4 regions of the Pectobacterium wasabiae CFBP 3304 genome follow, and region 4 is predicted to be linked to each of the others. Evidence: predicted binding sites of a transcription regulator. Region 4 holds the regulator's gene; each other region holds the start of a gene.
The links. The regulator CRP, encoded in region 4, controls carbon source genes, mostly activating them, when cyclic AMP is high. The targets are predictions, from matches to a motif close to ATGTGANNNNNNTCACAT.
Positions count from the first base shown of each region.

Region 1: aaeR (HTH-type transcriptional activator AaeR) is a predicted target of CRP. The motif match lies at 1,418-1,435, and genes of this name have one in related genera.
Region 2: A7983_RS12060 (glycine dehydrogenase) is a predicted target of CRP. The motif match lies at 1,819-1,836, and genes of this name have one in related genera.
Region 3: fadL (long-chain fatty acid transporter FadL) is a predicted target of CRP. The motif match lies at 3,012-3,029, and genes of this name have one in related genera.

Region 1 covers NZ_CP015750.1:2,095,678-2,100,649, reverse strand. The annotation lists gene aaeA (p-hydroxybenzoic acid efflux pump subunit AaeA) at 1-893, opposite strand, end outside; gene aaeX (p-hydroxybenzoic acid efflux pump operon protein AaeX) at 901-1,104, opposite strand; gene aaeR (HTH-type transcriptional activator AaeR) at 1,453-2,397, shown strand; gene tldD (metalloprotease TldD) at 2,435-3,880, opposite strand; gene yhdP (AsmA2 domain-containing protein YhdP) at 3,937-4,972, opposite strand, start outside.
Region 2 covers NZ_CP015750.1:2,661,731-2,666,702, forward strand. The annotation lists gene A7983_RS12045 (DUF4311 domain-containing protein) at 1-641, opposite strand, end outside; gene A7983_RS12050 (DUF4312 family protein) at 708-1,004, opposite strand; gene A7983_RS12055 (SFCGS family glycine-rich protein) at 1,007-1,369, opposite strand; gene A7983_RS12060 (glycine dehydrogenase) at 1,380-1,718, opposite strand; gene A7983_RS12065 (sigma-70 family RNA polymerase sigma factor) at 2,301-2,825, shown strand; gene A7983_RS12070 (FecR domain-containing protein) at 2,822-3,769, shown strand; gene A7983_RS12075 (AI-2E family transporter) at 3,952-4,962, shown strand.
Region 3 covers NZ_CP015750.1:235,651-240,622, forward strand. The annotation lists gene fadJ (fatty acid oxidation complex subunit alpha FadJ) at 1-1,038, opposite strand, end outside; gene fadI (acetyl-CoA C-acyltransferase FadI) at 1,035-2,348, opposite strand; gene A7983_RS01150 (YfcZ/YiiS family protein) at 2,593-2,889, opposite strand; gene fadL (long-chain fatty acid transporter FadL) at 3,278-4,609, shown strand; gene A7983_RS01160 (SDR family oxidoreductase) at 4,784-4,972, opposite strand, start outside.
Region 4 covers NZ_CP015750.1:1,159,888-1,164,859, reverse strand. The annotation lists gene A7983_RS05290 (aminodeoxychorismate synthase component II) at 1-256, shown strand, start outside; gene argD (bifunctional acetylornithine/succinyldiaminopimelate transaminase) at 377-1,603, shown strand; gene crp (cAMP-activated global transcriptional regulator CRP) at 1,712-2,344, opposite strand; gene A7983_RS05275 (OsmC family protein) at 2,719-3,126, shown strand; gene A7983_RS05270 (phosphoribulokinase) at 3,289-4,158, opposite strand; gene A7983_RS05265 (YheU family protein) at 4,281-4,517, opposite strand; gene A7983_RS05260 (hydrolase) at 4,519-4,972, opposite strand, start outside.

The DNA of each region.
Region 1 (4,972 bases), 940 kb from region 4:
CCAGTGATCACCACGGTCGCGGTCGTGCCAGCCGGGTAAAGGTCACCCATTTGCCGATCGAGGCGGATTTTTACCGGTACGCGCTGCGCTAAACGCACCCACTCCAGATTGGAATCCACGTTAGCCAGGCCTTTAGTGTTTGCACTGTTGCTACTGTTATTTACCCCAGCCGCCACACTATCCACCGTGCCGTAAAATATCTTTTCGCTACCCAGCGGGGTGATTTCCGCACGATAGCCACGACGAACGCCTTCAAGCTTGGTCTCTTCCATGTACGCGAGCAGGTAAAACGAATCTTTCTTTACCAGTGCCACTGCCGTATTACCGCGTTCGATAAATTCGCCGCTCTGCACATGCAGGTTAGTCACCCAACCGTCGGCAGGCGCGCGCACCACGGTGCGCTCCAACTCCAGTTTTGCCAGCGACAATACCGCCTGCGCTTTAGCAAACTGGTGCGTTGCGGTTTCTAACGCATTGCTGGACTGATCGATATTCTCCTGCGACATCGCACTGACACCCAGTCGTGCTCGGCGACCTGACTCCCGGCGTTTTTCGGTCACCAGCGCCTGATAGTAGGCGACATCGGCTTCCGCCTGCGCCACGGCCTGGTGATAACGTGGCTGGTCGATGACAAACAGTACATCACCTTTGTTCACCAGTTGATTGTCCGTAACGCGAACATCGGTCAGTAACCCGCTAACGTCCGGCGCGATTGCCACTACATCCGCCGTAAATTTAGCATCACGCGTCCAGGGCGATTCGGTATAAAACGCCCAGACACGGAAGATTGCCACAATCGCACACAGCACAATCACCAGCGTGATGACCACACGACTCCATTTTTTGATCAGTCCGGCCTGCTGCCTAAACAGTGTTAAAAAGAAACCTTTCACAGACACCTCACAGACCGTAACGGAACAGTAAATAGAACAAGCAGCAGAACAGCGCACTGTTAAACAGCGCTGGATGCCAAACGAAGTCATAGATACCCGTCGGTTGCAGCAGACGGTTCACGACAAAAAACAGGGTCAACGACACCAGTAAGACAAAAAAAACGGGGGGAAATGACAGCCCGAACAGCACCATAACCGGGAGTGAACTCATCCTCTTTTCCTTTTTTCTATTAGGTAGCGGTAGCGAGCAGGTGTGCTACCGGATGGTAAATTATGTCGTGCAGTAGCACAGCGTTGTGCTGGCGTTCAGCATCGACAAAAGCGCTTCATCCCGCAGGCTGGCAGCCAACGAATTGGATAGCGGTAAACTGATGAATAGCGATGTCAGCAGGGACTGACTAACGATGGGAAATCAGCGTATTACTCTAATTGGGTAAATAAACACAATCATTGAATGGCTCTGTTCTGCCCAGAACCACCGGATAGGCTATATTATGGATGCTTATTATCACCTTATCTACATAGTGTGATCTAAATCACTTTTAAGCCAGAGTGAATAATGGAAAGACTAAAGAGTATGTCGGTGTTTGCCCGCGTGGTGGAATTTGGTTCTTTTACCGCCGCCGCCCGCCAGTTACAGATGAGCGTATCCGCCGTCAGCCAGACCGTCAGCAAGCTTGAGGATGAGCTACAGATTAAGCTGCTGAACCGCAGTACGCGCAGCATTGGTCTGACGGAAGCGGGAAAAATTTATTATCACGGCTGCCGTCGAATGTTGCATGAAGCGCATGAGGTACACGAACAGCTTTATGCTTTCAACAATACGCCGATCGGCACGCTGCGCATTGGTAGTTCGTCCACCATGGCGCAGAACGTGTTGTCCACCATGACGGCGGCGATGCTGAAGGAATATCCCGGTTTATCCGTCAATCTGGTTACCGGAATTCCGGCTCCCGACCTGATCGCCGATGGACTGGATATCGTTATCCGCGTCGGCGCACTACAGGATTCCAGCCTGTTTTCGAAACGCTTAGGCTCGATGCCGATGGTGGTCTGTGCCGCGAAAAGCTATCTGGCGCAGCACGGCACGCCGGATAAGCCAGCAGATATGGTGAATTTTTCCTGGTTGGAATACAGCGTGCGACCCGACAGTGAATTCGAGCTAATCGCACCGGAAGGCATTTCGACCCGTGTCACACCACAGGGGCGCTTTGTCACCAACGACCCACAAACATTGGTACGCTGGCTCAAGGCAGGAGCAGGCATCGCATATGTTCCACTCATGTGGATCGTGGACGAAATCAACCGTGGCGAAATCGAGATTCTGTTCAACCGTTACCATTCCGATCCGCGTCCAGTCTATGCGCTCTATACCCGCAAAGATAACCTGCCGCTGAAAGTACAGGTCTGCATTAATTATATGACGGAATACTTCAAAAACGTCGCGCTAACCTATCAAGCCTATCGGCAGGATCATGGGGAGGAAAAAAAACCGCGCTCATAAAGCGCGGTTTCAAAGGGACTCTAGGTATCAGAATAAATTACGCGGTCCCGCCGACGGTCAGGCTTTCCAGCTTCAGCGTAGGCTGCCCCACGCCAACGGGCAGGCTTTGCCCTTCTTTGCCGCACACGCCGACGCCTTTATCCAGCGCCAGATCGTTGCCGACCATAGAGATCTGCTGCATCGCTTCAATGCCGGAACCAATCAGCGTCGCACCTTTGACTGGCGTGGTGATGCGCCCTTTTTCGATCAGATAGGCTTCGGATGTCGAGAAGACGAATTTGCCAGAGGTGATATCCACCTGGCCGCCGCCAAAGTTTGGCGCATACAGGCCATATTCAACGCTGGAGATAATCTCTTCCGGCGTCGATTTGCCAGCCAGCATGTAGGTGTTGGTCATACGCGGCATCGGCAGATGCGCATAAGACTCACGGCGACCGTTGCCCGTCGGTGCAACCCCCATCAGACGAGCATTCAGTTTGTCCTGCATGTAACCTTTCAGAATACCGTTTTCGATCAGAACGTTGTATTGTCCCGGAACGCCTTCATCGTCCATCGAGAGGGAACCGCGACGTCCGCTCAATGTGCCGTCATCCACCACCGTACACAGCTCTGACGCGACGAGTTTACCCATCTGTCCGCTGAACACTGACGTACCACGACGGTTAAAATCGCCTTCCAGACCGTGACCGACCGCTTCATGCAGCAGCACGCCCGGCCAGCCTGCACCCAGCACCACAGGCATTGGCCCGGCGGGTGCAGCCACCGCAGACAGGTTAACCAGCGCCATGCGTACCGCTTCTTTCGCCCACGCATCGACGCGAGGTTCACCGTCCGTCACTTCCCAGAAATACTCATAGCCGCCACGTGTGCCGCCACCGCTGGAGCCGCGCTCACGTTTGCCTTCGGCTTCAACCAGCACGCTGATCGACAGACGCACCAGTGGACGCACATCTGCCGCCAGTGTGCCATCCGTCGCGGCCACCAGTACCAGCTCATACACGCCGGTCAGGCTGGCTGACACCTCCTGCACCCGCGCATCGGCAGCACGTGCGACCGTATCAGCACGTTGCAACAACGCAATTTTATCTTCACGCGTCAGGCTATCCAACGGATTCAACGTTGGATAGAGCGCACGATGCGACACTTCACCCAGCGTGCGCGCCGTACCCGTACCTTGTTCCCGCACAATGCTGCGCGCAGCCTGCGCACTCTGATGCAACGCATTCAGCGTGATCTGATCGGCATACGCAAACCCGGTCTTTTCACCATCAATCGCACGGATACCCACGCCCTGATCGATGTTATAGGAACCGTCTTTAATGATGCGATCTTCCAGAACCCAGGATTCATGGTAGCTGGATTGGAAATAGAGGTCAGCATAGTCCAGCCGACGTTCATTAAGCGACCCTAGCACAGCGGCGAGATCGTCAAGATTCAATTTGTTGGCGGTGAGTAATTGCTCACTGACAAACGAAAGGCTCATAGTTTTTCACTCTTTATCAGATAATTGGCTGAGTACGCTGCGCCGCCCTAACGGCATTATTCGCCTTTCTTTTTGTTCGGCTCACGCAGCACTTCCTGAATCTTTGGCTGATCGAGGCTACCGGAAATCTGGTAGCGAATCAGCGAAATCTTGTTCCATAGCGGTGCCAGAACTTTGCTGGCAGCAAACACCGCGGCTCCCACAACCGGATTGACGGCAAATGCGGTCGCTACGCCTACCGTTGCAGAAATTTCCGGAGCAATAACCGCTTCCATATTGACCTGTCGCTGAGCGAGGTCGAGATCGCCTTTCATCGCGATATCCGCCTCCAACCCGTCGATCAACATATCATCAGTATGCAGCACACCATCTTTAATCCATGCGGTGCTGCTAATCGAGTCGAAGTAAAACCCACGGCCAAACGTATCACTAAAATCGAACCGCAGCTTACGCATCAGCGCATCGAAGCTCAATAAACGCAGCAACTGCCCAGCCTGACCGGCACCGACTTCGGCAATTTCACCTTTGCCAATGCGCGTGTGCAATATTCCGCTCAGGCTAGCAATATCCGGCGCCCAAGGCGTCCCACGCCAATACAGATCGTAATCCACATCGAAAGAACCGGCCTTCAACGGTGAAGCTACCCCAAACCAGTTAGCATTCTGTTCCAGACTTTCTCCCGTCAGACGGCCTTTTAGCGCCGTCCGCACGCCTTCTGCATTTTCCTGCCAGGATCCGTTTACCGTCAGGCGAGCCTTGCCTGTATCAATGATACCGTCCGCCAGCGTCAATTTTTCCTTCTCTGGCACCATCGCTCCCTGAATACGCCCCATATTCTGCCCGAGAATCCAACACTGGCGACAGTTAACCGTCAGCGACGGCCAGTCTTCAAAGCTGATACTCGGGTCGTTCAACGGCGATTTTTTCTCCGCTAATGCCACTGGATTGGTCGCTTCATTACCTTTCCATTGAGGATTGTAGTAAAGATAATTAATGTCGCTGCGCCACATACCACGATGGGGGATCGCTACCGTTCCATCAATTTCGCGCCCTTTCGCCTGCACTTCACTGCCGCCGAGCGTATTTTTGCGC
Region 2 (4,972 bases), 1.5 Mb from region 4:
ACTTTAGTAACGCGGTTCCAGCCGCTTTCTTCCACACCTTTACCAATCAGAATACCCAGAACCAGTCCCGGTACGGCGTTCCCCATAATCAGTTGTGCTGAACCACCGAAAACGGTAGCCCAGAAGCCGGATTTTTTGCCTGCGTCAATTGCCGCTAGCCAGAAGATCACTGGCATCACGATATTCACCAGTAGATTGGCTGCGGGAACCAGCACCTTAACGGCGGTCACCTGTAGCGCTGCGGGTACGGAAGAGGCGGTCAGATTAAGGAAAGTCACCACGATCATGCCAATCAGACCACAAGCAATGGCCATCTTTTTTGGATCGTGCAGGGTTTCGCCAACATTGCGGTTTTTCACCATCAACGCCGCCGCGCCCCAGTTTGGGATAATGCGGTGGTCAACATCCTGAGTGAAAGAACCTGCCGCAACGGAGGATGCCCAGGCGTTAAAAAAGAAGCCCAGGCCGAAGGAGAAATGTGACGCCGGATCCCCTTCACAAGAGTTCAGTTCGCCCAGTGTACGAAATGCGCCCATTCCCTGAGTGGTCGGCGCATGAAACATGCGTGCAGCCCCTGCACCAACGCCGACGCCAACCAGGCCGCCAATGATGAGCGATTTTATTAGTATGATTAAGAACATCAGTCAGCCCTCTTCTATCTTGTAAATCCGCCCTCTAAGGGGGCGAAGAACTGGATATGCGTTGAGTTATGTCGTGACAAAATCCACTTTATCGAGATTGATGGCGGTCACGTTGACGGTAACGTCCAGCTCCACGCTGTACGTGCGTCTTTCTCGACGCAGAAAGAGGAACAAAAACGCCTCTTTACGCGCCGTTTCGTGCGCATGAACAACCTGCACATCCTGTGGTTCAATACGCAGTAAAATATGCGGTGACGCCTTCATCACCGCGGCTTGAACATGGTTCAGTGCATCGGCGAAGGCGCGCGTTTTTGCGTCACCTTTTCCCTTAACCCTGACCGTAGTGGTGAATTGTTCTTTCATGGTTATACGCCGTACTTTTTTTGCCACGCCAGTACCAGACGTTCGCCTAATTCTTCTTTATCCATAAAACCGAATCCTAGTACGTTGCAGCCTTCGTTGATGGCGGTGACACCCTCCTCAACAGAGCGCATGCCGTACTTGGCTTTGTAGCCGTACTTATTCTGTGCCGTGATAGCACCAGCGCCGCCGCTACCACAAAATGAAATGCCGAAAGTTGCGTTTTCCGCTTTCATCACATCGCCCAGCTTCATATCCGCCGCGACACCGGGTACGACAACCGCACGGCCTCCTGCTTTTTCAACACCTGCTGCCACTTTCTGGCCTTTGCCTAAACGATCGCCAATGATGACGGTAATCTGTTCCATCTTCCGTTCCTTATAGGTTGTTTTTCGCTACTTCAAAGTGGACTGACAGCAGCCAGGCCTCTTCCTCTGGGAGGTTGCCAAATTCCTCCACCACGTCGTGAGCAAGATCCATCGACTCTGGCGAAATTTCGTCAAACAGGCTGGCGTCCACATCCGGCAGCGGTTCGCCGGTCACGGACCGATGAGCCATCGCGCGGACATGAGAAGTCAGCATCTGTTGCTGTACTGCGTTCGGTGTGATGTCGTGGTGGCTTAGCAAGGTATAAATTTGCGCCAGCATACGCTCGGCGAGGGTTGCTGTTTGCTTCGCCCGATCTCCAACGTCGTTCATTACCGCTCCGTTATTCACTCGTCTTACCCCATTAATGGCCTTGGTATAAAACTAACGTTTGACGTTAAGAGTTTGTAGCGAGTAATTTTCCACTTCTAAGTGGAAAGGTGGATGTCTTGAGTGATCTACGCCACAGAAGTCGGCCCGGCTGGGATATCCCACGGCGAAATACGTATTTTATTGACTGAGATATGTGAAGAAATGCGGAAGGAAAGTGATTGGAGGTTAATTTTAACTTTTTGATTTGTCTGTGAATTATGTGTTTTGTGCTGACGGTGTCGATTTTAGGTTCGGCTCCAATGTTTGTCGCTTCTTCTATTTCCCCTATGCGATGCCGTATTCCCGAATACTGGCTGCTCAAGCTCATTTTTAGGAAAAACATGGGGATGAGGTTTCCGCAGGGACACCTTGCTCGTGGTGCTTTGTGTATCTCGATGCTTAAACGATCGACATTAGTCTTTGAGCTTCTTTCTCTTTGTACCACACGCCATGTAACCCTCTCCTTTTTACCGTAATCAGCACGATAGGCGTGAATAGTCGTTGACTTTGCTTTTAATGATAATGAAAATCATTTCATTGCTGTCACATTGAGCGAATGCCGTGAAGAGTCCTGCCGTTGCCTGCCCCCATCAGCCTGAAACCTTAAGCGTTCAGCAGATTTATTATGAGCACCATGCTTGGTTACAGGCATGGTTGCGTCGGCGTTTGGGGTGTTCACAGCAGGCTGCCGATCTGGCACAGGATACGTTTCTACGTTTAATCTGCCAGCATCAGACCGATCGTATTCGTGAGCCGCGTGCCTGGCTGACGACCGTGGCTCACGGGCTGATGGTGAACCACTGGCGACGCAAAGACATCGAAAATGCCTACCTTCAGGTGCTGGCAGAGCAAGAGTTTACCTTTTCGCCCTCGTTAGAGCAGCAGGCGATGGCGGTTGATGCGTTGCTGGCCATCGAACAGATGCTATCGACGTTGCCGGGGAAAGTGCGTCAGGCATTCCTATTGGTTCATCTTGACGGCCTGACCTACCGACAGGTGGCTGAACAATTAGCCGTTTCCGAGCGGATGGTGAAAAAATATATGGCACAGGCAATGCTGAATTGTCTATTGTGTCAGGACTTATGATTTCCTCTATCACATCCTCTATTCCGAAAGACGTTCTTTATGCCGCCGCTGAGTGGTATGCCACGCTGTATGACGAAGACTGTTCCGAACACGATCGCCAGACATGGCAGCGTTGGTTACATCAAGATGAAGCCCATCGGCTTGCCTGGCAGCAGGTTGAACAGGTTCATGCTCGCTTCCATGCGGTAGACAGCCAATTAGCCTCTTCGGTGTTGAGCAAGCGGGGTGAAGAACGCCGACGCATACTCAAATTGTTGGTGATTGCGAGCATGACTGGCGGCGTAGGTTTTAGCCTGCCGTGGGAAAGCTATGCTGCGGATTACCGTACCGGGAAGGGAGAAACCCGTGAGCTCAGCATCGAAACGGGGATGACCCTCTGGCTCAATACGGATTCGGCATTGAATCAGCAGGGCGACCCCGCGTTGTCTCAGCCGCTGACGTTTCAATTGATCAAAGGTGAATTGATGCTGGACAACCAAACAGCTCATGCAGTCAGGTTGACCACCCCGCATGGCGATCTCACCGCCGCGGCGCACTCTTGCCAATTGGCGCTACGCTATACGTCCACTCATAGCGTGCTCTCTGTTTTTCGCGGTGAGGTTTTGCTACAAACGGCAGTGCCTGCCGCGCAGCGCGTGATAGCAGGGCAGCAGGTTATTTTTACCCGTGACAAATGCAGCGAACCCGCACCCGCTGAGAGTTTCCGCCAGAGTTGGCGCAAGGGGCAACTGGTCGCGGATGGCATGCCGCTAGGGCAGTTCATCAATGAAATTTCCCGCTATCACAATGGGTATTTTCATGTAGATTCTGCTGTTGCGAATCTACGGATTTCGGGCGTTTTTCCGCTACAAGAGACCGATCGCCTACTTGATGCAGTGACACGGACGCTACCCGTGAAGGTAACAACGCGTTTTTCCTGGTGGATTGATATCCGTCCGAGCTAAAACACTGCTGGTATTTCACCGATAAAACACCAAAAATACTCCTCGTTTGTTATCTGGTTGGTTATCACTCGCAGAATAGACATAAATCTAGCGCATATATATCAATCTGTTGATGCCGAAAAAGGCGTAGCATACTCCACAAAGGGTATTCTCGGCGTTGCCTCTTCATACGGGATGTCATCATGCAGTTACTGAACCTGAAACAAGCTCGCCTGCTGAGCTTTTTCTTTATTATGGGTGGCTTGTTTATATTGCTGCCTTTACGCCTGCTGGCCTGCTTTATTGCCGGTTTTTTGGTGTATGAAATTGTCAATTTGCTGACCCCCTATTTTCAACGGGTCATCAGCGGTAAACGTGCCCGCTGGATTGTGGTTGCGGTGATCAGCACGCTGGTAGTCAGTTTGTTGAGTCTCTTGTTTGGCAGCTTGGTCGGATTGTTGATGCAAGAAATGAAGGATACCGCCGCGTTCAACGTGCGCATTGGCTATATCCTTAATGACATCCAGCAGCAAATTGTTCACTACTTGCCGGGGTATCTGCCGGTCAGTATTGAAGAGCTTCAGCATGAGTTGTTGCAATGGGTTCAGGCGCACATTGTGATGTTGCAGAACATGGGGAAAAGTTTCCTGCATGGATTTGTGACAATGCTCATCGGTATGGTGCTTGGGGCGATAGTCTCACTTTATAACGTCGATCAGGACACGGAAAAACCATTACTGAAAGCGGAATTGCTACGTCGGGTTTCGCTGCTGTCGGCATCGTTTCGCAATATTGTTTTTGCCCAGGTGAAAATTTCTGCGGTTAACACAGTGCTGTCTGCTATTTTTATTCTTGGTGCTCTGCCGCTGTTCGGTGTTCATCTACCGTTTGCCAAAACGCTGGTGGTGCTCACCTTTGTTTTTGGCTTGCTACCGGTTATCGGTAACCTGATTTCCAACTCGATCGTTTTTCTGTCTGGTTTATCCCTTTCGTTGCCGATCGCGTTGGTTGCACTGGTGTATTTGATGCTGATTCACAAGTTTGAGTATTTCCTGAATGCACAAATTGTCGGGACGAGGATTAAAGCACATGCGTGGGAAATCCTATTAGCGATGTTGGTATTTGAAGCGGCATTCGGCTTGTCTGGTGTCATTGCCGCCCCGATATACTACGCCTACCTGAAAAGTGAATTGAAAGAAGCCGCGCTGATTTAACCCTGCATTT
Region 3 (4,972 bases), 920 kb from region 4:
GCGCACTGGCAACTGCCCGCGCATCGCCGTGACGCTGGCGATCCCTCCCCCCATCAATCCACCGCCGAGAATGCCGACGCGATGGATTGGCTTCGCGTCAGAGGCCGCACCTGCGGTTTTCTTTAACGCATTCGAGGCGAAAAACAGATGACGCAGTGCAGCAGACTCCGGCGTCATCACCAGCTTGCCGAACGCTCGTGCCTCCTGCCGATATCCTTCTTCACGGCCTTTTTCTATTCCTCGACGTACCACCTGAATAATCTTTTCAGTGGCTGGGTAGTTGCCGTGTGTTTTCGCGCGGGTCTTGCGTTTCACCATCTTGAAAAGCAAATGGCGTATACCCGGGCTGCTCAGCAAACGCGAACGCCAGCCTAACGGCACCGTCTTCCTTTTGCCTTTTTTGATAATCTCGACTGCCGTATCCAGCAGAATATCGTGCGGCACCGCCTCATCCACCAGCCCTTGCCGCAGCGCCTGACTCGCGCGGAGATGACGACCTGTCAGTATGAGATCCAATGCGCTATCCAGACCAATCAAGCGTGGCAAGCGCTGCGTTCCGCCCGAACCAGGAAGAAGGCCAAGCTGGACTTCTGGTAGCCCCAGCACCGTCTTTTCATCCAGCGAGCAAACGCGATAGTCACAGGCTAATGCCAGCTCTAACCCACCGCCCAGACAGGCACCGTGAATGGCAGCCACCACGGGGAAAGGTAACTCAGCAATTTGATCGAACGTCTCCTGCCCCTGTTTCGCCAGATTTTCTGCCTGTTCTGCGCTGCTGCACTGGTTCAACATGGTGATATCCGCTCCGGCAATAAACGAATCAGGCTTGGCAGAAATAAAAATGAGTCCTCGGAGCGTCGCATGCTGTCGCGCCAGTTCGAAGACCGAGATAATCTGTTCTGCAAATTCGCGCTTTAACGTGTTCACTTTCTCACCGGGGACATCAATGTTGATCACACCAATATTATCCGGCCGAATGGTGAAAGAAAAAGCAGAGGGGCTTTCCGTTGCCGCAAGGAAAGGCTGTTGATCGTTCATGGCGTCACCTCCAGTACCATTGCCGCACCCAGCCCGCCCGCCGCGCAGGCGGTGGTTAATCCCAGTCCACCACCGCGCCGACGCAGTTCATTCAGCGTTTGCGTGATCATCCTCGCACCAGTGGCGGCAAAAGGATGTCCATAGGCAATAGAGCCACCCAATACGTTGAACTTAGCGCGATCCACCTCACCCAGTGCGGCATTTCTGCCCAATTGGCTTCGGGCGAACTCATCGCTGGCAAACAGCTTCAGATTTGCCAACGTCTGGGCGGCAAAGGCCTCGTGCATGTCAATGAGCGTCAGATCGGCCAGTGCTACACCCGCCCTTGCCAGCGCAAGCGGAGACGCATAAGCCGGCCCCAACAACATATCACGTTGCACGCCGATGGCGCTGAATGCATAGCTGCGCAGGTAGCCTAATGGCGTAAGTCCCAGGCTTTTGGCCTTAGATTCACTCATCATCAAGACCGCCGCCGCACCATCCGTTAGCGGCGTACTGTTCGCTGCCGTCACCGTGCCATGCCGACGATCGAACGCCGGACGTAAGCGCGAATACTGCTCTAAGGCCGAATCGTGGCGCACGTTGTTATCTTCACTCAGTGCTTTCTCATAAGGAGGAACATACGCCGTCATCACCTCATCGCGCAGCACGCCAGATTCCCAGGCCTGGGCCGCTAGCCTGTGCGAACGATGCGCCAACTCATCCTGCTCTTCACGCGTGATGCCGTAAGTTTTTGCCATCTGTTCAGCAGTATCGCCCATGCGCAACCCGGTGGAATATTCCGCCACAGCAGGCGCAACCGGCAGCAGATCTTTCGGCCGCAGGCCACTTAACAGCTTCAACTTCTGACTCAGCGTTCTGGCCTTGTTCATATCCACCAGCGCTCTGGCCAACGCTTTGCTGACACCAATGGGCAGCACGGAAGAAGAATCTGCGCCCCCGGCAATGCCGACTTCCACCGTTCCCGCCATAATGCTTTCCGCCACATTGGCAACGGCCTGAAAGCTGGTAGCACAGGCGCGTGAAACGCTATACGCATCGGTATATACGCTCATGCCCGTACCGAGCACGATCTCTCTGGCGATATTCGGCGCTTCGGGCATTTGGACCACCTGCCCGAACACCAATAGCTCGATCAGTTCAGGATCGATACCCGTTCGAACCAGTAACTCACTGGTGACGAGCTTGCCTAACTCAATGGCAGGAACGCCATGATAGGCCGTTGCCTGCCGGGCAAATGGGGTGCGTAATCCGCTCACGAACGCAATGCGATCGCCACGGCGGGTTATCAGAGGTAATACCTCGCTCATAAACGCTCCTGTTAACCGAAAATAAAGTACGCGCACAACAGGTCTGACCTGATTTCATTGTTAACCAGATAGTTACATTACGCAAAGCTGCGCAACATAAAAGTGTGAAGAGCATGCGCGTCGCGGCGAACAAAGATGAATGAATGGCAAAAAGCGAAGGGGGAACCAGTAGTCAGGCGATTCGTTAGGACAAGACAGGAAACAATCAACAGGAGCCAGGAAAAGACTCCTGCCAACACAAAAATTAACGCAGGCCGAGCTGGAAAATCATCGTTTCAGCCTGACAACTGAATGTGAAATCGATGTCCAGTTTCACGCCGCCGTCTACCTCTTCCAGCGTGCTGGCAATTTCGCAAGGTTCGGATTCTACCGCGCGCGCTTTTGCCGTCAGAGCAGTGAGTGCCGCCTCAGCATCAGAACGATCGCCGAACACTTTACTGTAAGACGCCGTGCAATCCGTATTATCCATGATGGTACCGACATCGACACAGCAGCAGGCTGCGGTTTCTTCAGCGCTGCATTTATTGATTACGTTCGTCATGATGCTTTCCTCTTAAGACTTAAGACGCGGGAGATTTGATCCAGTTCAAATATTTCTATCTTCCTTATATTTTACTCTCTCACCCTAAAGCAGTACCAGCACTTCATGCCAGCCAGTAATTTTAGTGATATCAGTCACATTAAAGCGTTATTAGGCAGTGAAAACCGCGTAACACCTCCTCACACAAATTAACCAAAACGTTAAGCAGATCTAAATTCCGCATCATTTTGGAAATATTTAGAACACACAAACGCAACATTACCGTATTCACAACTTATACTTTGGCAACTGGTCTGATTTGTCAGGCTGAGTGCGCCCCCTACAATGCGCGTCCCTTGTTACCTCGTGTAACAACGTTAAATAACAAGCATATAAAGAGGTTTTGGTCATGAGCCAGAAAAACCTGTTCAAACAATCCACAATTGCTGTTGCGGTGGCCCTGTTTTCAGCAAATGTGTCCGCGGCTGGTTTCCAGCTTAATGAATATTCATCATCGGGTCTGGGACGTGCGTTTTCTGGTGAAGGTGCCGTAGCCGACAACGCCACCTCCGGCAGCCGTAACCCAGCGACCATGACTATGTTTGACCGCCCATCGTTCTCCGGTGGTGTCACCTATATCAACCCGGATATTGATGTTCAGGGGAAAAACTCCCAAGTCCCAGGGCAGAACACCAGCGCCAAGAATATCGCGCCACACGCCTGGGTACCTAATCTGCATTTCATCATGCCGCTTAATGAGCAGTGGGCGATCGGTGCTTCCGCCACCACTAACTATGGTCTGGCGACTAAATTTAATGATAGCTATGCGGCTGGTTCTATCGGCGGGGAGACCGACCTGTTGACGTCAAACCTGAACCTGAGCGCTGCGTATCGCCTGAATCAACATTTCAGCTTTGGTCTGGGCCTCAATGCGGTCTATGCCGATGCTAAGATTGTTCGCCGAGCAGGTGAACTGGCAAACATTCCTCCCGTCATTAACGGAGTACCGTCTGGTGGTTTGCAAGGCGTAGTTGCAGGCCCATCTTCAGAACTGGTTCACATGGAAGGTAAAGAGTGGGGCTACGGCTGGAATGCCGGTATCCTGTATGAAGTGGATGAAAACAATCGCTTCGGCCTGACCTACCGTTCCAAAGTCGACATCGACTTCGATGGTGATTACCGCAGTAATATCCCTGCCGGCCTCCCAGGAACACCTGTCGGGACAGGGGGGGCAACAATTCCCGGTAAGCTGACGCTGAACCTGCCGGAAATGTGGGAAGCCTCCGCCTACCACCGCGTAGCGCCTAAATGGGCGGTGCATTACAGCCTGACCTACACCAGTTGGAGCCATTTCCAGGAACTGAAAGCGACAGGTAGCAACGGTAATACGCTGTTCCAGAAAGAGGAAGGCTTCCGTGATGCCTACCGTATCGCACTCGGCACCACCTACTATCATGACGATAACTGGACATTCCGTAGCGGTATCGCATTTGATGATAGCCCGGTACCAGCCGACAGACGTTCTATCTCTATCCCCGATCAGGACCGTTTCTGGTTAAGTGCAGGCACTACCTATGCGTTTAACAAAGATGCCTCTGTTGATGTTGGCGTGTCTTATATGCACGGTAAGCAGGTTGATATCAGCGAACCTATCTCTGATAGAGCAGGTTCTCCAAGTTACAACTTCAGCTCTAAAGGTAAAGCCTGGCTGTACGGCGTGAACTTCAACTATGCGTTCTAAATAAAAAATGGCGTTCTAAATAGAGTACGCATTCTATTTGTTACCAGTCAGCGTGATAAAGCAGGTAAGGCAACTTACCTGCTTTTTTTTTGCTCATCACAAGGCATTTGTCTCTTTCTTACTGGCGTAGTGATTAGCTAATGATGAACAATCCACGAACATCATAATGTCAAATCAGTCATTCAACAGACGCCCGCCATCTACGACGATCTCACTACCGATTGTCCATCGGGACTCATCTGAAGCCAGGTACAACACAGCCTTGGCAATCTCCTCCGCCGTGCCGAAACGGCCTGAAGGGATGCTCTTGACGATCTCCTCATTGACTTGTTTACGATAGCTTTCAGGAATACCCAGTTTGTC
Region 4 (4,972 bases):
TGCACACAACGATACGGGCGTTTTCACCGGGTTGACCCAGCCTTTGACGGTTACCCGCTATCATTCGCTCATCATTGACCCCGCGTCGCTACCCGATTGCTTTGAGGTTACCGCCTGGAGCGAATATGAAGGGAAACGTGACGAGATTATGGGGATCCGCCATCGCGTGTTGCCGCTGGAGGGGGTGCAGTTTCACCCGGAGAGCATTCTCAGCCAGCAAGGGCATCAGCTTTTGGACAATTTCCTTAAAATTTAATCGCATAGAAAGTTATTCTCTTCATCGGCTGATTTAATATTGCCTGTAATTGATTTTTTATGCATATTTATTGACTATATTTTCATTTCTGACGTAATGGACAGCAGAGTGAGGCAGCAAATGGCAGCAGAGCAGAAAGCAGTGACACGGGATACCCACGATAAAGTTATTTTGCCGGTTTATGCACCCGCGAAGTTTGTACCCGTGAAAGGTAAGGGGAGCCGCGTTTGGGATCAGGACGGCCGAGAATATATCGATTTCTCCGGTGGCATCGCCGTCACGGCGCTCGGTCACTGCCACCCGGCGCTAGTTAATGCCCTACATCAACAGGGCGAAAAACTGTGGCATACCAGCAATATTTTCACTAATGAACCTGCGCTACGCCTCGCCAGTAAGCTGATCGATGCCACTTTTGCCGATCGTGTGTTCTTTGTTAACTCTGGTGCAGAGGCTAACGAAGCCGCATTTAAGCTGGCGCGTCACTATGCGGTTAAACGCCATAGCCCGTATAAAACCAAGATCATCGCCTTCTACAATGCATTTCATGGCCGGACGCTGTTCACCGTTTCGGTTGGCGGACAGCCTAAATATGCCGATGGCTTCGGGCCTAAACCTGCGGATATCGTGCACGTTCCGTTCAACGATCTTGCTGCTGTTAAAGCGGTGATGGACGATCACACCTGCGCGGTCGTGCTGGAACCAATTCAGGGTGAAGGCGGCATTACCCCGGCTACGCCTGAATTTTTGCAGGGCGTTCGTGACTTGTGCGATCAACATAAAGCGCTGCTAGTGTTTGATGAAGTACAGAGTGGGATGGGGCGTACCGGTAAATTATTCAGCTATATGCACTATGGCATTACGCCAGATATCCTCACTACCGCGAAAGCGCTGGGTGGTGGTTTCCCGATTAGCGCGATGCTGACGACGGAAGAGATTGCATCAGCCATGACGGTTGGGGTACACGGAACGACCTATGGTGGCAATCCGCTAGCTTGTGCGGTCGCTGAAGCCGCGCTGGATATCATCAATACGCCAGAAGTGCTGTCGGGCGTAGCGGATCGTCACGATCGCTTTGTTAGTGAACTGGAGAGAATCAACCAGCAGTACAGCGTATTTGATCAGGTACGTGGTATGGGGCTGCTGTTGGGTGCAGAGCTGAAACCGCAGTGGCATGGTCGTGCGGGCGAATTTCTGGCTGCCGCAACGGCACAGGGGCTTATGGTGTTGATGGCGGGGCCGAACGTCATTCGTTTTGTGCCGTCTTTGATCATTGATGAAGATGATATTGTGCAGGGGATGGCGAAATTCGCCAAAGCGGTCGCTCAAGTGGTTGATACCGCGAACTGAGTTCACGATATTTTGTGATAAACCGTTTTGTACGCATTGTGCGATAAAAAAAGCGTGAGGCCGAGGCTTCACGCTTTTTTATTGGTAGGGTAGTACTGCGACAGGGATTTAGCGAGTGCCGTAAACGACGATCGTTTTACCGTGTGCAGAGATCAGATTCTGGTCTTCTAACATTTTCAGAATGCGGCCCACGGTTTCACGCGAGCAGCCAACGATTTGCCCAATTTCCTGACGGGTAATTTTAATTTGCATGCCATCTGGATGTGTCATGGCATCAGGTTGTTTGGCCAGGTTGAGTAATGTTTGGGCGATACGGCCAGTCACATCAAGGAAGGCGAGGTTGCCGACTTTTTCTGAGGTTACCTGAAGTCTGTTTGCCATTTGCGCAGACAGGCGCATGAGGATGTCCGGGTTAACCTGAATGAGCTGGCGGAATTTTTTGTATGAAATTTCAGCCACTTCACAGGCGGTTTTTGCCCGAACCCAAGCACTGCGCTCCTGACCTTCTTCAAACAGGCCGAGCTCACCAATAAAATCGCCCTGATTGAGGTAGGAAAGAATCATTTCCTTGCCTTCTTCATCTTTGATTAGCACTGCGACAGAGCCTTTCACGATGTAGTAAAGCGTTTCTGCTTTTTCACCTTGGTGAATCAGCGTGCTCTTCGATGGATACTTGTGGATATGACAATGGGAAAGGAACCATTCGAGAGTTGGGTCTGTCTGCGGTTTGCCGAGAACCATTCGCTATCATCCTCTGTTGTAATTCACTGCGCAAATTACAGGGGTCAGAGTTCCCTGTACGGCGTGTTTAACTGCTAAAAAAATAAAATTCAGTCTAGGCAGAATGACGTCAGGGAATATACTGGAACCACTGTACCCTTGATTTTCCGGCTGCTACCTTGCCGCACCGTAAACGTGGCTGGGTATGTCTGGCTACGTCATCATCTTCTTCGTTTCTGGGTTTGTCCAGAAAAGGTCTATTCTATTTTTGTTTTAACACAGCTTTAATGATGTGTCTTGTGTTGTCTCGCTTCAGCATGACAAAGCTCTGATTAACGCTGGTTTTTGTACAGTAACGATATAAATTTTCAAAAAATTTTTAGTGGAGAGGCATCATGCAGGCTCGGGTAAAATGGGTTGAAGGCTTAACGTTTTTGGGCGAATCGGCATCAGGACATCAGATATTGATGGATGGTAATTCTGGCGATAAAGCGCCCAGTCCGATGGAAATGGTGTTGATGTCCGTAGGAGGATGCAGCGCGATTGATGTGGTATCGATTCTGCAAAAGGGCCGTAATGATGTGGCGGATTGTGAGGTGAAATTGACGTCGGAACGCCGCTCTGAAGCGCCGCGTTTATTTACCCATATCAATCTGCATTTTATTGTGACGGGGAAAGGATTGACCGATAAAGTCGTCGAGCGGGCGGTTGCCCTGTCAGCGGAAAAATACTGCTCTGTGGCATTGATGCTGGGCAAAGCCGTTGAGGTGACGCACAGCCACGAAATTAGAGTGCTGGCATAATCTTTTTCTTGAGGCACTAATGCTGATCACTTAAGCCCGCTATTAGGGGAAACACAGAGGAGGTTCCCGCAGGAGGCCTCACCCCTGTGGCCGGCTCGTGTATCTCGATGCTTAAACGATCGGCATTATTCTCTTGGCTCGTGTTACCGTGCCCAGCTTTGCTCATTCGATGGCTTTCCCTTCTATCAGTCGCTGCACCAGCGGTGCCATGATGAGCTCCATCGCCAGCCCCATTTTCCCGCCGGGAACGACCAACGTGTTGATGTGGGAGATAAACGAACCCTGCAGCATAGCGAGCAGATAGGGATAATCTATATTATCCAACCCCTGAAAGTGAATGACGACGAAGCTTTCGTCCAGTGACGGAATCGACTTGGCGGCAAACGGGTTAGAGGTGTCCACGGTAGGCACGCGCTGGAAGTTGATATGGGTGCGAGAGAACTGCGGCGTGATGTAGGTGATGTAGTCTTCCATGGAGCGGACAACGGAATCCATCACCGCTTCACGTGAATGGCCACGTTCATTGACGTCACGAATCAGCTTTTGAATCCACTCCAGGTTGACGATTGGCACCACGCCGACGAGCAAATCCACATGCTGTGCCACGTCATTTTGTTCGGTGACTACGCCGCCGTGCAGCCCTTCATAGAACAGGATATCGGTGGGTTCCGGCATCGGTTCCCACGGTGTGAATGTTCCGGGAACCTGATTATAGGGGATCGCTTCATCGTAGGTATGCAGGTATTTCCGCGTCTGGCCGCGCCCATGCAGGCCATATTCGATAAACGATTGTTCCAGCAGGCTGAAATCATTCGCTTCCGGGCCGAAATAGCTGATGTGTCGCCCTAAATCACGCGCTTTGCGGATTGCCATGTCCATTTCCGGGCGGGTATAGCGGTGAAAGCTGTCGCCTTCCAACTGGGCTGCGCGTAGATCAAACTGCTGGAAAATCTTACGAAAGGCCAGACTGGTTGTCGTGGTACCTGCTCCGCTGGAGCCGGTAACCGCAATAATCGGATGCTGATGTGACATAAGGCGCGTGACTCCATGATCGCGATGCCACATAGGCTGAAGCCTGCGTGCATCCTCAAAAAAGACGTAATGGTTCCCATTGTTAGCATGTTTGGCGCGCTCTTTCACGCCTTTCGCCATGATCAATAAGGGGCATGCCCTCCTGCATTGAGCTGGCCGCGTGGCATAATATTGAGAGTTTCATGTAACTCAGACCACACCAAAACTACGTCGCCCGATTGGAGTTGGCTGCGGATATCTTCCACTTTCTGTGCCAACGAGCGCTCCTGTTCGCCGTAGTCAGTGCCTTCGCGCAGCACGAACGATTCGATGATGTTATCCAGCGTTTCTGGATCGAGCTGTTGCCAGGGAATAATCACGCTATGTTTCCTGAGTAAAAAGGGTTCCTGAAGAAGAATCGGTGGCGTGGTCCAAAAATGGGCTAAGCCAGTTGGGAATGCGCTGTTCCAGCCACATTTCCGGTTTCAATAACGTACCACTTACGAAGCCGACGTGCCCACCATGTTCCGTTAGCTGATACTCAATATTAGACGGTAACTGCGACAGATCGGGAATCACCTCCGGCGTCATGAAAGGATCGTCTTTTGCGTGGATGATCAGCAGCGGTTTGCGTATTTTAGGCAATAGCGGCAGAGCACTACAGCGTCGATAGTAGTCAGCCGCATCGCGAAAGCCGTGGATACGTGAGGTAATGACGTCATCAAACTCGCGTAACTGACGGATTCGCTTCAACTGCGGCAACTGAATCGGCAGCGTGTCTGGGTAGGCTGCCAGCTTGCGGCCGGCGTTTTGTTTCAACAGACGCAGCAGGTAG